2 regions of the Arthrobacter sp. T572 genome follow, and region 1 is predicted to be linked to the other one. Evidence: riboswitches for the same ligand, from Rfam matches in the RefSeq annotation. Region 1 holds a riboswitch; the other holds the start of a gene.

The links. Region 1 has a riboswitch for cyclic di-AMP ahead of ACUYMZ_RS04825 (aggregation-promoting factor C-terminal-like domain-containing protein). Riboswitches for the same ligand answer to the same signal wherever they lie in the genome.
Region 2: it holds a riboswitch for cyclic di-AMP, as region 1 does, so the genes downstream of both, ACUYMZ_RS05800 (C40 family peptidase) here and ACUYMZ_RS04825 (aggregation-promoting factor C-terminal-like domain-containing protein) in region 1, are expected to answer to the same signal.

The regions. Positions count from the first base shown of each region.
Region 1 covers NZ_JBRAZQ010000002.1:765,807-773,667, forward strand. Annotated here, with positions in the region: gene ACUYMZ_RS04810 (glyoxalase superfamily protein) at 364-741, shown strand; gene ACUYMZ_RS04815 (HAD-IA family hydrolase) at 787-1,476, shown strand; gene ACUYMZ_RS04820 (pyridoxal phosphate-dependent decarboxylase family protein) at 1,515-2,900, shown strand; gene ACUYMZ_RS04825 (aggregation-promoting factor C-terminal-like domain-containing protein) at 3,013-3,855, opposite strand; cyclic di-AMP (ydaO/yuaA leader) riboswitch at 3,861-4,022, opposite strand; gene ACUYMZ_RS04830 (sensor histidine kinase) at 4,156-5,562, opposite strand; gene ACUYMZ_RS04835 (response regulator transcription factor) at 5,659-6,399, opposite strand; gene ACUYMZ_RS04840 (winged helix-turn-helix domain-containing protein) at 7,047-7,861, shown strand, end outside.
Region 2 covers NZ_JBRAZQ010000002.1:974,888-982,748, reverse strand. Annotated here, with positions in the region: gene ACUYMZ_RS05810 (HNH endonuclease) at 1-30, opposite strand, end outside; gene ACUYMZ_RS05805 (NlpC/P60 family protein) at 279-1,052, opposite strand; gene ACUYMZ_RS05800 (C40 family peptidase) at 1,152-1,895, opposite strand; cyclic di-AMP (ydaO/yuaA leader) riboswitch at 1,900-2,059, opposite strand; gene ACUYMZ_RS05795 (M23 family metallopeptidase) at 2,206-3,036, opposite strand; cyclic di-AMP (ydaO/yuaA leader) riboswitch at 3,041-3,280, opposite strand; gene ACUYMZ_RS05790 (iron-dependent transcriptional repressor DtxR) at 3,483-4,178, opposite strand; gene serC (phosphoserine transaminase) at 4,481-5,611, shown strand; gene ACUYMZ_RS05780 (DUF3027 domain-containing protein) at 5,691-6,338, opposite strand; gene ACUYMZ_RS05775 (cold-shock protein) at 6,346-6,729, opposite strand; gene ACUYMZ_RS05770 (hypothetical protein) at 6,992-7,207, shown strand; gene ACUYMZ_RS05765 (helicase-associated domain-containing protein) at 7,324-7,861, shown strand, end outside.

The DNA.
Region 1 (7,861 bases):
CCTCCTCTGGACGGGAGCCTCAGCCGTGGCTTGTTGGATTCTGGTCCGAAAGGCCGGCCCCGGAGCCGTGCGGGCGGTGTCCCATACGCTGTACGGCTACGGTACTCCGGCCACGCTCTTGGTGTTTCCTGATGCGGCAATGAGTTTTGCGGTCTCCCACGTCAGGGCGTTCACAGACAGTACGGCGCCTCACTCTTCGGTCGTGGAGGTCCTTGTGATCAGCGGGGGAGTAGCTGTGGTCTGTGCCGCACTGCTATCCCTTGCGATCAGTATTCGAGAACGACATCGACCAGCGCCCACCTCAGGCCGCTAGGAGCGATTGCCCCCTACCGCTTTCCACCCTGCCCCGTTAGCCTGTGGCGCATGGACTGGAAACTTGAACTGGTGTTTGTCCCTGTGTCCGACGTCGATCGCGCGAAGGATTTCTACGTCAACAAAGTCGGTTTCAACGCCGATTTCGATGAGCGTCCCACCGACGGCATCCGCTTTGTCCAACTCACCCCGCCCGGATCGGCCTGCTCCATCGCCATCGGAGAAGGCCTCACTGACGCCCCTCCAGGCTCCGCACCGAATCTGCAAGTTGTGGTGGCCGACATCAACAAGGCACATGCGCAGCTCAAGGGAAACGGTGTGGATGTCAGCGACATCGACATCCAGGACTGGGGGCACTTTGTCTATTTCGCCGATCCTGACGGCAACAGGTGGGCGGTCCAGTACTTACCCCAGCGCCCGAACGGCTGAGCCGACGCCAAGCACCGCAAGCCCGCTGTGCGGCAGGATGGACGTATGAGCCTTCCTGCCGCGCAGCCATCACATTCACAACAGAGCCTTGCCGTCCGCGCAGTCCTCTTCGACATGGACGGAACACTGGTTGATTCCACGGCAATCGTGGAGCAGGTCTGGCTTGAATTCGCGGAGCGTTACCGGCTGGATTACAACGAGATTCTGCGGACGTCCCATGGCGTCCAGGCCGGTGACACCATCAGACGCTACGCACCGGAAGGGGCCGACGTCGTGGCCCTCACAGCGGAATTGGGCGAGATGGAACGCAACCGCACGGACGGCATCATTGCCCTGCCCGGCGCCGAGACCCTCCTGAAAGCCCTGCCAGACGACGCGATCGCCCTGGTGACGTCCGCCGATCGGGTACTGGCCGACATCCGCATGCAGGCCGCCGGGCTGACCATGCCCACGACGGCGGTGACCGCCGAGGCTGTCACGCGCGGCAAACCGCACCCGGAGGGATACCTCAAAGCCGCGGAGCTGCTGGGCGCGGAACCGGCCGACGTCGTGGTTTTCGAAGACGCGCCCGCAGGCATTGCCGCAGCCCGCGCAGCAGGCATGCGGACGGTCGTGGTTGGTGATGCCGGCGGGGCGCTGGAGCCCGGAATGTGGCGGATTCCCAACTACTCGGCGGTGACGGTCAAGGCCGTCAAGGACATCGACGGCGGACACCTGATCACCCTGACGCTATAGCTCTGTTCCAATCGGGGCGTCCGGCGTAGGCTGTGCCCATGTCTGCGTTGCCGGAGGCGTACGATGCAGCACTGGAGCGGGCGATGGCGCACGCCAAGCAGTGGCTGGCATCAGTGCCCACGCGTTCAGTCCGCCCCACCATGGATGCCGACCAGGTTGCGGCCAAGCTTGGTTCCCCGCTCCCGGAGGGCCCCACCGACCCGGCAGCGGTGATCGATGAGCTGGTTGCGGTGGCGGAGCCGGGCCTGATGGCCATGCAGTCAGGCAGGTTCTTCGGCTGGGTGATCGGCGGGACCCTACCGGCAGCCCTCGCAGCCGACTGGATGGTCAGCGCATGGGACCAAAACACCGGACTGCGGTTCGCGACGCCATCTGCTGCGGCCATTGAGGAGGCTGCGGCGGCCTGGTTGCTGGACTTGCTGCACCTTCCCGAAAACTCCGACGTCGGCTTCACCACCGGGGCGACGATGGCCAACTTCGTGGGGCTGGCAGCAGGGCGCCAGTACGTGTTGGAGCAGGCGGGGTGGGACCTGGCCACTTTGGGGCTCGCAGGAGGACCGCGCGTCACGGTGTTTGTTGGCCGGGAACGGCACGAGGTCATCGACCTGGTGGTCCGTTATCTTGGCTTGGGAAACTGCACGCCGGTGGACGTGGATGACCAGGGACGCATCATCCCGGAGGCATTGGCAGCCGCCATGGACGGGCAGCCAGGCCCGGCGATCGTGTGCTTGCAAGCGGGAAACATCCATTCAGGTGCCTTCGACCCCGTCCAGGAGGCGGTGCGCTTGGCCCACGGGAAAGGCGCCTGGGTCCACGTTGACGGTGCCTTCGGATTGTGGGCGGCAGTCAGCCCGGAGCTGGGCAAGTACCTGCCGGGGCTGGAAACCGCGGATTCCTGGGCTACCGATGCTCACAAGACCTTGAATGTCCCCTACGATTCAGGCCTGGCCATCGTGTCCCGGCCGGATGTCATGCGCCGGACTTTCGGTGTACATGCCAGCTACCTGCCCGCAGATGACCACGGCCCCGGCGACCCGCACGAGAAAGTGCCGGAGCTTTCCCGCCGTGCCAGGGGCATCCCGGTGTGGGCTGCACTCCGCTCGTTGGGGCGGTCCGGGACGATCGCAATGGTGGAGAAGCTGGCGGCAAACGCCAGGGCCTTGGCCGAGGGGCTGGCTGCGATCCCCGGGGTCGAGATCCTGAACGACGTGGTGTTCACCCAGGTGTCGGTCAGTTTCGGCAGCGATGAACGTACCCGCCGGGTCACGCAGAGAGTCATGGCCGAAGGGGTGGTGTGGATGTCCGGTTCGGTGTGGCATGGCCGTGACATCCTGCGCATCTCCGTGAGCAACTGGTCCACGGATGCGGACGATGTCGCCGCATCCGTCGCTGCCGTCAGACGCGCTGCGGAGGCTGAAGCCTAGCTGCCGGGGCATAAACCTGCCGGGCACAGATTCAAGGGGATGAAAAAGCGCCGGTCCGCACCGTTCCTTTCAGAAGGAATGGTGCGGACCGACGCTCTGGCTCAGGCCTGGCTTAGTACCAGTTGTTGGCCAAGTGGAAGGCGAGGGCTGCGGAAGGCGAGCCGTAGCGTTCCTTGATGTAGTTCAGGCCCCACTTGATCTGGGTCTGGTAGTTGGTCTGCCAATCGGCGCCCGCAGTGGCCATCTTGCTTGCCGGCAGTGACTGGACGATCCCATAGGCGCCACTGGAAGGGTTGGTGGCTGTGGTTCGCCAGTTCGATTCCTTCTCCCACAGCGTGTTCAGGGCGACCATCTCGCCGGCGCCCCAACCGTAGTTTGCCAGGATGCTGGCAGCGTAGGCTTTTGCGGCGGCGGGGTCGTCGATGGCCTTGGGAGCGGCAGCGGCTGCGGCAGCTGCAGCGGCTTTCTCGGCGGCTGCGGCATCGGCGGCCTGCTTGGCGGCAGCATCAGCGGCGGCTTTCTCGGCTGCGGCCTGGACAGCAGCGGCCTGCTCCGCAGCAGCTTTTTCAGCCGCGGCCTTGTCGGCGGCGGCCTTCTCTGCGGCAGCCTGTTCGGCAGCGGCCTTGTCTGCAACTGCACGGTCAGCTGCGCCCTGGGCGGCAGCAGCGTCCATCGAAGCAGCGATCTCGGCAGCCTTGTTGGTGCTGACCTGGGCGTTGGCCTGGGTTTCGGCGGCCTGGCTCAGTTCCGGGAGGTTGAAGGCAGCGTTTGCGGCGGTGCCCAGCGATGCAACACCCAGCGCGGCAGCCACGACGCCGGCTACTACGGACATGCGCTGACCGGTCTTGCCACGGCGGGCAGCGTCCTTCAGGACAGCCTGCGATTTGGTCAGCGGAGCGTTGTGATCGTCACGGTGACGCGCGGAAGGGCGCGTCTGATCGTTCAATTCAGACATGTGTGATTACCTCTCAGCGCCTGCGGAGTTAGCTGTCGGGTTCGGATGAGGTCATCCGGCCGCGCGCGCAGCAGCGGCTTCACCCCAAGGGCCGGCAATCAATGCACGGGCCCGGAGACTCTGGGTCCCCCGTCTCTGCCTTTGGGTGAGAACGGAACTCCGGGAAGTGGCAGAGCTCGGCGCATCCCGGGTGTGGGTCAGGTTGGGGCGACCCACCCTTTCGACGGTACAGGACGAATCGGCTTAAGTCACATTTGGGTAACAGAGATCACGACGCTGGTGCGTCGCCTTGCCATTTTGTTACAGGCGTGCGGCGCTCCCCAGAGGGAGGCGGAGGGCGAACTCGGTGCGCCCGGGCCGGGATGTGACGTCCACGGTACCGCCGTGTGCGCGCACGATGGACTCTACGATGGAAAGGCCCAGCCCGGAGGTACCTTCGGAGCCTGACCTCGCGGCGTCTGCCCTGGCAAAACGGGAGAAGATGCGCGCCTGGAAATCCCCCGGAATACCAGGCCCGTTGTCTGTCACGGTCACCACAGCGTTGCCGTCGTTGGACAGCATGACGCCGGTTTCCACCGTTGTCCCGGCATCCGTGTGCTTGCGTGCATTGGAGAGCAGGTTGGCCAGCACTTGGTGGAGCTGTGTCGCGTCCCCGCGCACGGTGACTGGTTCGTCGGGCAGCCGCAGCTTCCAGTGGTGGTCCGGCGCCATCACTTTCTCGTCGCTGACCGTTTCGATCACCAACTGGGTGAGGTCGACATCCGAGACCTTCAACGCCTGTCCTTCATCCAGCCTGGCGAGCAGGAGCAGGTCTTCGACCAAGGCTGTCATGCGTTCCGACTGGCTCTGGACGCGGGCCAGGGACTTCCGGCCGTCCTCGGTGAAGTTCTCGGTCATGCGGAGCAACTCGGTGTATCCGCGGATTGCGGTGAGCGGTGTGCGGAGTTCGTGTGAGGCGTCCGCCACGAACTGGCGCACCTTGGTTTCGCTTGCCTGCCGCGCTTCCAAGGCACTGGCAACGTTGTCGAGCATCTGGTTCAGGGCATGGCCCACGCTGCCCACTTCCGTGCCGGGGTGGGCCGCTCCCGGAGGTACCCGTACCGCCAAAGCCACCTCGCCGGCGTCGAGGGGCAGGCGGGAGACCTTGGTGGCGACGTCGGACAATTGCTCCAAGGGCCGCATGGTCCTGCGGATGATGACGGTACCGGCCAGTCCGATCAACGCCAGTCCTCCCAGCGACACGAACACCATGGTCCACACCAGCGACGCCTCCGCGCTTTGCTTGTCCGCCAGCGGCAGGCCGGTGACAATGACATCTCCGTATGCCGTTTCCACTGCCACCAAGCGGTAGTCGCCGTTGGAGAGGGAGCGGTCCACGGGGGTGCTGTCCTTGGGCAGGGAGAGCAGTACCTGTTGGTCGTCCTGGGACAAGGAGACGCGGTTTCCCTCCGCGTCGATCAGTCCCGAGCTGTTGACCGTTGAACCGTTGATCCGCGCATTCAAGGTTCCAGCGGCCTGGCCCCGCGCCTCCAAGGGGTCCGGCTTGCGGGACGGCGTGGACGGAAAGCCCGACGGCGGTCTGCCGAAGTCTGCTGCGCGGTTGGACGCTTCCTCCAGCTGCTTGTCGAGCTGGCGGTTGAACACCACGTCCATGGAGGCGTAGCTGACTATTCCCACGGCGCCACAGATGGCGATGAGCAAGGCCATCGCCACCAGGATCAAACGGGTGCGCAGATGCCACGTTGAAGGTCTGAGCAAGTTGGGCTTGCCACTGCTGGCGGTACCGGTAAGCGCAGCCAAAGCTCAGTCCGCTGGCTTGATGACGTATCCGGCACCACGGATGGTGTGGATCATCGGCGGGTGGTTGGCTTCGATTTTCTTGCGGAGGTAGGAAATGTAGAGCTCCACAATGTTTGCCTGTCCGCCGAAGTCGTAGTCCCAGACCCGGTCCAGGATCTGGGCCTTGCTGACCACGCGCTTGGGATTCTCCATGAGGTACCGCAGCAGTTCGAACTGGGTGGCGGTGAGCTGGATGTCCTCCCCGGCCCGGGTCACTTCACGGGTATCGACGTTCAACGTCAGGTCGCCCACTACGAGCTCCGCCGTATCCATGGCGGCAACGCCGGATCGCTGGACCAAACGGTGCAGGCGGAGCAGTACTTCTTCCATGCTGAAGGGCTTGGTGACGTAGTCGTCGCCCCCGGCGGCGAGACCGACGATGCGGTCCTCCACGGCATCCTTGGCCGTGAGGAAGAGGGCGGGAACTTCGGGGGCAAAGGCGCGGATCCTGGTGAGGACTTCCACGCCGTCAAAGCCGGGAATCATGACATCCAGCACCAGGACGTCCGGGCGGAACTCCTTGGCCAGCTTGACTGCCTGCGGTCCGTCGCCGGCTATGGCAACAGACCAGCCGGCCATTCTCAGGCCCATGCTCATGAGTTCGGCGAGGCTTGGTTCGTCGTCCACCACCAGGGCGCGGATGGGGGAGCCATCCGGGTGGGACAGCTGGGGAAGGTTGTTGGTCATGGAGTGCGGGGATGCCATGGGACAACTCTCCGTTCTGTGCGTTTGCCGCTGCTGAGCCTGCCCTGTGAGGACGCTGTGAAGTCAACACTAGCGAGATGCCGGCCACCGCGAGGGGCATGGGGACAAAGAGCCGGGCCAGCTACCAGACCGGGGGCTGAAGATCGACACGGAACCACTTTGCAATTGGACAGCAACTGTTTCAGATCGTGAGATTCCGCCGGCCGTGGGGCCTCCGACATCAAGTGGCGCATCTTCTCACCCTGTGCCGAATTAAGTTCATTTATGAGGCCATATTTCACGGCTTTCGCGAATGAAATGGCGTTCATTTACAAGGACCACTGAATTGTGATTTGCGACACAATAGTCCCTCATGTCTCAAAATGTGGACGGTTCCGGGCTTTGTTACTTGCGTGTTGGCATTGTTACGTTGCACACTTCCAATGTGAACAAGAACTCAACAGCACCTGCAGCCGCAGCAATCCGGATCAGCGCACCCGCTGCTCCCGAGACCCGCTGTTGTCGAATGCAAGCCTAACTTTCCACCCCAAGAAGTTTCAGGCATTCGCCCCCTTGCCCACCGTCGGGCGCCCCTCCCCAACTCATTGCGGGGACACCAAGCATTCGAAGCCGCGATGACGGCTATTCACTATTGAGGTAAGCACTCCATGTCAGTTGCATCCGGATACGTCCACATCTCCGTCCGAAACGCCAACAAGGCCGCCGCCAACGCCGGACTCCGCCCCGGGTTCGGCAACCGTCCCGGCTATGCTCCCGCCGCACAGGGCGCCCAGCAGGCACCCGGATACGTTCCCCAGGGCTACAACCCCAACTCATACGGCCAGCTCCGGGCCGTCCCCGCTGCAGAGCCTGCTCCCATCACTGCCCCCACGCCAGTGGTGGCCCAGTCGGAGCGCCTGCGTCCTGTGGCCAATGACAATGTGGCCCGTGGCTTTGTGCTCTACATGGGCATTGACGAGGAAACAGCCGCCGCGGCCGGAACCTCCATCGCCAAGCTGGCCCAGGAAATCCGGGCCTACGCACAGTCCCTCGTCACCGGAGCCGAAAGCTATGCCGCCGTCGCTGTTGCGCCGGCCGGGGCACCCGGGTCCGCACTCGACGTCGTGCGCTCCACCTTCGGTGACCCCACGGTCGCTGCACGCCAGCGCACTGAAGCCGCCCGTCCGGCGCCGCAGCAGGAAGCCCGCCCCTCCGGCGTGTTGATCGACTTGGCCCGCCGCGAAGTCCACCTCGACGGTGAATCGCTGAACCTGACGTTCAAGGAGTTCGAGCTCCTCAACTACCTCGTGGAGAACGGCACCCGTACCGTCGGTCGCGACGAGCTCCTTGAGGGGCTGTGGCGCAACGCCGAGGAAGTCCCCAACGAGCGCACCATCGACGTCCACATCCGTCGGCTCCGCTCCAAGCTGGGTCGCCTGGCCAACACGGTCCGCACCGTCCGTGGCCAGGGCTACCGTTTTTA
Region 2 (7,861 bases), 210 kb from region 1:
ATATCCAGCATTCAGAACGAGTGTGCGCATGCACGTACCTCTTCACGGCCGCACCCGTCAGGGGCACGAGGGCCGGCTGCCCTCTGCATGTACGGGCTGTGGATCGACAAGACAAGGGTAAGCACTTATATGCCATATCAACGAATTATTCTGTTGATTCCCCTGTGGTGTCGGTCAATGTTCACGTGCGGGACACCTGTTCCCGGGCAAACGTGGCGGCGTTAAAACGAGGAAACCCCGCAGGCGTTGTGCCTGCGGGGTTCCCTTGGGATGATCGATCAGCCGTTGACCCGGATGAAAACGGGGCCTGAGCCGACATTTGCACTGAACAGTGCGGTGGTGGATCCGTTCCATCCGCCGTGCACTGCCATGCCGTTGCCGACGTAAACGGCAATGTGTGCCATTCCGCCGTAGCCGCCGTTGGCGTAGTAGATCAGGTCTCCCGGCTGCGCTTCAGCTGCGCTCACCGTGCGTCCCAACGAAAGGTAACCGGCCGGCCAGTCGTGGAAGTTGATTCCCACAGCCGCAAGGGAGTTGGTCACCAGCATGGTGCAGTCCTGCGTGACACCCAACTGTGCGTAGGCTGCCGCGGCGATCGCGGCACCCAGGCCGCTGGAGGCGGCGGGAGCCTTGGTGGCAGGGGCCGCAGTGCTGACCGAAACATTGGCCGCACCGGACTGCGTGGTGGCACCGGAAGCGGCTTTGGTTTCAGCCTTTGCGGGAGCCTTCTCCACCACGGGAGCCGGAGCTTCAACCGTCGTGACGACGGGGCGCTCGTAGGAGATGGCCACGGTGGAATCGGCTGCAATGGTTGCCTGGGCAACGGCCTGCACGTCGAGTGTCGTGGTGGCGGTGGACTCGCGCTGGATGTTGGTGTCGGCCGCGTTGGCAGCAACACCACTGGTCAGGACCAGGCCTGATGCAGCGGCGATAACGGCTGCCTGGCGGCCAACGCCGCCTGCATTGCCGCTGACGGCCTTGGCGATGACGGCGATGGAGCTGGTCTTGGGGGCCTCAGCGCGGTGCCGTGCATTCTTGTTTGCACTCGTCATGGTTACTCTCTTTTGTCGTATCCGGACGCGGTTGGGGACGCGTCCGGTTCGGCAGGCCAGCACTTGGGGGGCATGCTGGCTTGCCCCGAACGGGATGTGCTAGCCGAGGGTGTAGAACGAGGAGCTGCCGGTGGAAGCCACCGAGTGGAGCAGCGTGCCCTGGCTGGGGTTGAGGGCGCTGATCATCATGCCGTTGCCAACGTAGATGCCCACGTGGGCTCCACCGTTCTGCATCACCAGGTCACCGGGAGCCGGCGTGCTGGTGGGCTTCATGGCGGTCCATGCGTTGACGCGGGGGATGCTGATGCCGGCCTGGGCGTAAACCCACTGGGTGAAACCTGAGCAGTCCCAACCGTTGGGGCTGGTGCCGCCCCAGACGTAGGGGTGGCCAATGCCGGTGTAGGCAATGGCGGCGAGGCCCGAAGCGGCTGCGCTGGAAGCGGAGTCCTTGGCCTTGGAAGACTGGGCCGTCACTGCAGCACCGCTGGTGGAACCACCGTTGCCGGCCTGCGTGCGGGTGGTCTGGGAAGCGCGCTGGACCTTGGGGGCTTCCTTGGTGGCCACGACGGGGCTTTCGAAGGAAACCGTGGCGGTGGGCTCGGCGGTAACCACTGCGGTGGTCACGAGCTGCTGGGTGCTTGACGATTCCGACTTGGAGACGTCGGTGTCAGCTGCCTGGGCGGGCATTCCAACGCTGAGGACAAGTCCTGAAGCTGCGGCCAGAACGGCGGCCTGGCGTCCTACGGTGCCTGCATTGGTGGAAACAGCCTTGGAAAGGTTGTTCAAAGGGTTCGTGCGAACCGTTTCGGCGCGGTGGCGCGCAGGGGTAGTGCGTGAAGACACGAAGGTAGCCTCTCCCAATGCCTGCGAGGTGAGCTGTCGGATTCGGATGGGAGTCATCCGGCCGCTCCGCTTCAAGGAAGCTTTGCGACTTAACCCCTAGGCCTTCAAAAAAGGCCGGAAGTGGTTCCCCCGCCCCTGCCAGACGAATTTTGCGAACGGACCCTGGATGGTGGCAGAGCTAGGCAATCCACCCAAGTGCATCGGCTCCCTGGAAGCCGATGCGATTTAGACGGTACAACAGAAGTGCTTCAATGTCACATTCAGATCACGGGGCGTGTCACAAATGCGAGAGACGACCATCAGCTCTGGCTCAGAGCCAACCCATGGGGTCAACGACTTCGCCGTTGACCTGGACCTCGAAGTGGAGGTGGCAGCCGGTGGAGGCGCCGGTGGTGCCGCTCAGGGCAACAGTGTCTCCGCGGCTGACGGTCTGGCCGACCTTCACGCTGAACGACGACAAGTGGTTGTACGTGGTCTCGAGGCCGTTGCCGTGGTCTACCACCACGCGGTTGCCTCCACCGTACTCGTGCCATCCGGCGAACGTGACCTTGCCGGCTGCTGCCGCATGGACAGCGGTGCCGCACTGGGCCACAAAGTCCTGCCCGCGGTGGAAGTCGCCGGCGCCGCCCGTGAGGGGGCTGATGCGGTAGCCGAACGGAGAAGCCGTGCTGAGCGTGTCCAGCGGGCTGCCCAGGCTGCCGACGGATGAGGCACGCTGGATGCTCTCGGCAGATTGTGCACTCAGGAGCTGCTTGAGCTTGCCGTCAGGATCCGCCGCAGTAGCAACGGCTGCGCGGCTGAAATCGATCTTGGCCGACGCTTCCGCGGAAACCTCGGGCTGGCTGCCGCCCGCGAGTGTCAACGCGGCCTCGGTCTGGCCCGACTCGGAGGTGGCCATCACCGGACTGGTGGCCGGCAGACCGACAGTCAGGGCAAGGCCGGTGGCGGCAAGCGCTACACCGGCTTTCTGCCCGACGCCACTGGCTGCGGCGAAGTCGGCAACCTGGCGCAACGGGCTCTTACGGCGGCGCACCTGACGCTGGGTGTCGCGGGGCCGGATCTCCGTTACGACGCGGGCTGGCCGCAGCTCAGTAGCGGGGCCGGTCGCGCGTCGGCGGCCCCTGGCGTTCTGCGATGTCAAACTCTGTTCCTCTCTGAAAAGCCTGCGAAGTTAGCTGTCGGATTCGGATCAGAGAGTTCAGACCCGGCCCGCACAAAGCGCACACGGCACACAGGTATCCCAGGAGGGACTTGCGTCAGTAGGCACTTCTGCTGCGGGCTTCACCCCAAGGCTGCTTCTTTAGACAGCCGCTTGTGGTTCCCCCGCCTCTGCCAGTGGTGGATGGCACACCTGATCTGCTGGCAGAGTTCGGCTCCAGATCAGGTAACGCTTTGGTATCAGCGCTAGTAGATAACTATAGGGGATTAAAGCCCGCAGTAATAAATTCGTTATCTACAGAAACGGGGCGTGGCGGAGCGAGCCCATACCACTTCCTGCGGAAAAGTGCAGGTCACACGCTGGCGCTGATCCCAAAGGTGAGATCCGCCACCCCGCCGGACGCACCGGGCGGCGCCCCGGGCATGAGTTCAGTTGACGGCGACGAAGACGTGCGCTGCGACTTCCGGCGGCAGCTCCAAGGCGCCTTCGATACCGGGTACGCGGACCGAGATGTATTCACCCACGCGTTCGAGCGAGACGGCAGCGCCAGGGCGGATGCCGCCCTCGTCAAGCTGGGTCAGGAGCTCGGGCTCCACCTGGATGGGCTCGGCCAGGCGACTCACCACGACACGGGAGTCCGAAGCGTATCCGTCCATGGCCTGCAGGAGGTTGACATCACCGCGTTCCAGCGGCTGGCCACCCAACCCGCCCAGTGCTTCCAGGCCGGGAATCGGGTTGCCGTACGGAGATTCAGTGGGGTGTTCCAGGAGTTCGTAGAGCCTGCGCTCCACCCGCTCGCTCATGACGTGCTCCCACCGGCACGCTTCATCGTGGACGTAGGCCCAGTCCAGGCCGATCACGTCGGCAAGGAGGCGTTCAGCCAGGCGGTGCTTGCGCATGACCTCGGTGGCGCGCTTGCGGCCGACCTCCGTCAGTTCCAGGTGGCGGTCATTGGAGACAACCACCAGGCCGTCGCGCTCCATGCGGCCAATGGTCTGGGAAACCGTGGGGCCTGAGTGGCGGAGGCGTTCGGCGATGCGTGCGCGAAGAGCAACAATGTTCTCCTCTTCAAGCTCCAAAATGGTCCGAAGATACATCTCAGTGGTATCGATCAGATCCGTCATCCAGCTCAGCTCTCCTCGAACGCAGTTCTTGCGTAATCTCCACCGTACCGCGTCCCGGGCAAGTCCGTCGGTGCACAACCTCCGGCTCAGGAACGCCAAACCTTAGCCTAGCTTATTTGGAATTACTCTTGATAATTTCACTCTGCGACCGGGCCTTCGGAGCCGGCGCCGTTCCACGTGGCGGACTATGACAACCGGAGGTTAGTGCCCGCCCTCCCCGTCAGGCAGAATTGGGGAGTCGAAGGGGCAGCTGATGCCACCTGCCACCTCCCCATCTTTGACCGAAACACATTGGAGCCACCGTGAGCGACAACAGCATCACCATTCCCGCCGACCTGCTGCCCAAGGACGGCCGCTTCGGTGCAGGACCGTCCAAGGTCCGCCCGGAACAAATAGAAGCCTTGTCCGCTGCAGCGAAGAACATCCTCGGCACCTCCCACCGCCAGGCTCCGGTCAAGAACCTTGTGGGCTCGGTCCGCGAGGGCCTCAGCCAGTTCTTCCGCGCGCCCGAGGGCTACGAGGTTGTCCTGGGTGTGGGCGGATCCACTGCGTTCTGGGATGTTGCTGCGTTCGGCCTGGTGGAGAAGAAGGCCCAGCACCTCTCCTTCGGCGAATTCGGTTCCAAGTTCGCTTCGGCCACAAACAAGGCCCCGTTCCTGGACGAGTCCTCCATCATCAAGTCCGAGCCCGGAACGCGTCCCGCGCCCAGGGCAGAGGCCGTCGTGGACGTCTATGCCTGGCCACAGAACGAGACCTCCACGGGCGTTGCCGCGACGGTCAAGCGCGTGGACGGCGCCGATGAGGGCTCACTGGTGCTGGTGGATGCCACCTCCGCTGCCGGCGGCCTCGACGTTGATGTTGCGGAGTCGGATGTCTACTACTTCGCACCCCAGAAGAACTTTGCCTCGGATGGCGGCCTGTGGCTGGGCCTCTTCTCCCCCGCTGCCCTGGAGCGGGCAGCCCGCATCAAGGCCGGCGGCCGTTGGATTCCCGACTTCCTGGATCTCCAGACGGCCATCGACAACTCCAAGCTGAACCAGACGTACAACACTCCGTCCCTGACCACCTTGGTCACCTTGGACGCGCAGGTCCAGTGGCTCAACAGCAACGGCGGCCTGGACTTTGCCAGCAAGCGCACGGCCGATTCCGCCAGCCGCGTGTACTCCTGGGCCGAAGCCTCCGAATACGCCACGCCGTTCGTCGCCAACGCCGAGGAACGCTCAAACGTCATTGCAACCATCGACTTCGACGATTCGATCGATGCCGCTGCCATCGCCAAGGTGCTGCGCGCCAACGGAATCGTCGACACCGAGCCTTACCGCAAGCTTGGCCGCAACCAACTCCGGATTGCCACCTTTGTTGCGATCGAGCCGGACGACGTTTCCGCCCTGCTGGCGAGCATCGACTACGTGGTCGGGGAACTGAAGAAGTAAGAGCACACAAAAGCGGCGCTGGCCAGGATCTCCCGGCCAGCGCCGCTTTTGTGTTTATGGGCGTCAGGTTTGCTGAGCGTCAGTTTTGCTGGCCTTGCGGCGCGGCTTCAACGTCCTCAAATGCCGTGTCCGGCTCGTCGGACTCGTCGTCGTCGTCTTCGTCCGACTCAGCCTGGACCGCCTCGTCCTCGGCTGCCTGGACCGACTCCTCGGAGATTTCGTCGGTGGTCTCCTCCACCAGCGGCGTTTCATCTTCGGGCCGGACCCGTTTGGCCCAGGGCACCCACTCCGGCGCCAGGATGGAGTTGTCGGAGGGCAGGAGACCGAGTTCGCTGACGGTGACAACCTTGGAACGCGAATTGCGGGTCACCACTGCGAACCACTGCCAACCCCCATAACCGGGAAGCCTTGATTCGAAGAGGTGGGTCACCACGCGTTCACCTTCGGACTTTGCTCCCAGATGCTCACCGATCTCAGCCGGCTTTGCGATGGTCTGCACTGCCTCCCGGGCAACCCCGACGGCGGCAGCCAGGAAGGCGTCCGGCTTGCCTGTGCGCCACACCGGTACGCCTGCGCGCGGCTTGGCCGCGGCCGGCCTCCGCCCGGCGGCTGCCCCGTTTCCGGGAGCCGTCACGGTCCCAGGAGCCTGGCCGTCGGCAGCGGCGTCCACGGCGGTGGCCTGGACGTCCTCTCCGGACGTCGTGTCCTGCGCGGATTCCGATGTCATGGCGTTCCTAGGCTTCCAGCTCGTCGGCAACCTTGCGCAATGCCATGCCGATGGCCTTTGCCTTGTTGCCTTCGGGGTACTTGCCGGAGGACAACGTACCGGACAGGTTGTCCAGGACCGTCACAAGATCCTGCACCAGGGGTGCCAGATCCTTGGCGTTCATGCGCTTTGCCTTGGCAATGGAAGGAGTCTTGTCCAGGACACGCAGGCCCAGGGCCTGCGCGCCGCGGCGTCCGTCAGCCACGCCGAACTCCACACGCGTACCGGCTTTCAGCTCGGTGACGCCTGCGGGCAGGGACGTCTTGGGCAGGAAAACTTCCTGGCCGTCTTCGGCCGCGAGGAATCCGAAGCCTTTTTCCTTGTCATACCACTTGACCTTGCCGGTGGGCACCTAATCAACCTTCTTCGTTCTTGCAATGCGGAGACACGCCCAGCCACCACCGCATCCACAGGGTTCTGCGGGATCAGGAGTGACGGCTCGGTCCGTGTTGGTCTGTTCCTTCAAGGTTATCCTGCCTGGCCCCCTATTCCCGCTTCCCCGTGCCCGAACGCCGCCTGTCCCGGCCGGGCCACCGTCATGCCGGCGTCACAGTAGGCGCGGGATGCTGCGCTGACGGGGCGTGTGAAGTGGCCGCTGCTGCTAGCGTTGGGGTATGACTTCCCCGGGTTACCGCCGCCCTTTGACGATCATTGCCGCCGTGGTGGCAGTGCTTTCCCTGGCCGCTGTCGGAGCCGTGATGGCCATTGCATCAAGCGGCGGGCAGGCTCCCGCCTGGATCATGTCAACGGCCCTGTACGGCCTTCCGGTTGCGTTCATGCTGGCAGCAGTGATCCTGGTGGACGCCGTCCGCCAGCGCCGCCGCCACTAAGTTCCGCTGTCTGCCGGACACGGGCCGGACAGTTCGTAACCAGTCCCGTGCCGGGCGGCTGCGACCAGTAGCCACAGGACAGGCAGGACCGGCCCCATGGCGGTAACGTTGGATTGATGTCCCTCATTCGCGCGCTCAGCAAGGAACTGGAAGCGCGCAGCGACAATTCGCTGCGGGCTCTGTTTGCCGCGCGGCCGGACCTCATCACCCCCATGGCACCTGATTTCGCCGCCCTGGCTGCCCGGGCCAGCGCCCGGGTCAGCGTCCAGCGCGCCCTGGAGCGGCTCACCAAACCCGAGATGCAGGTCCTCGAGGCGCTGCACCTGTGCACCAACACCGACACGGGGCACAGCGTCCCGGCAGCCGGGCTGAAGAAAGTCATCGCCGGGTCCACGCTCTCGGCGCTCGAACCCATCCTGCTGAAGCTGCAGGAACTAGCCCTGGTTCACCGGGCCGACCCGCCCGCCGGATCGAACGGCAACCCGCGCCAGCGTTTCTACCTTCCTGTCGGCAGCCTGAAGGACGTGATCGGTATCTACCCGGCCGGTTTGGGCCGCAGTTATACCGAACTGGTCCGGCTCCAACCGGCCTTTGCACAGCGGGCGGTCCAGTTGGTGGGCGAACTCCACCAGCACGGCCTGGGGATCCAGCCGG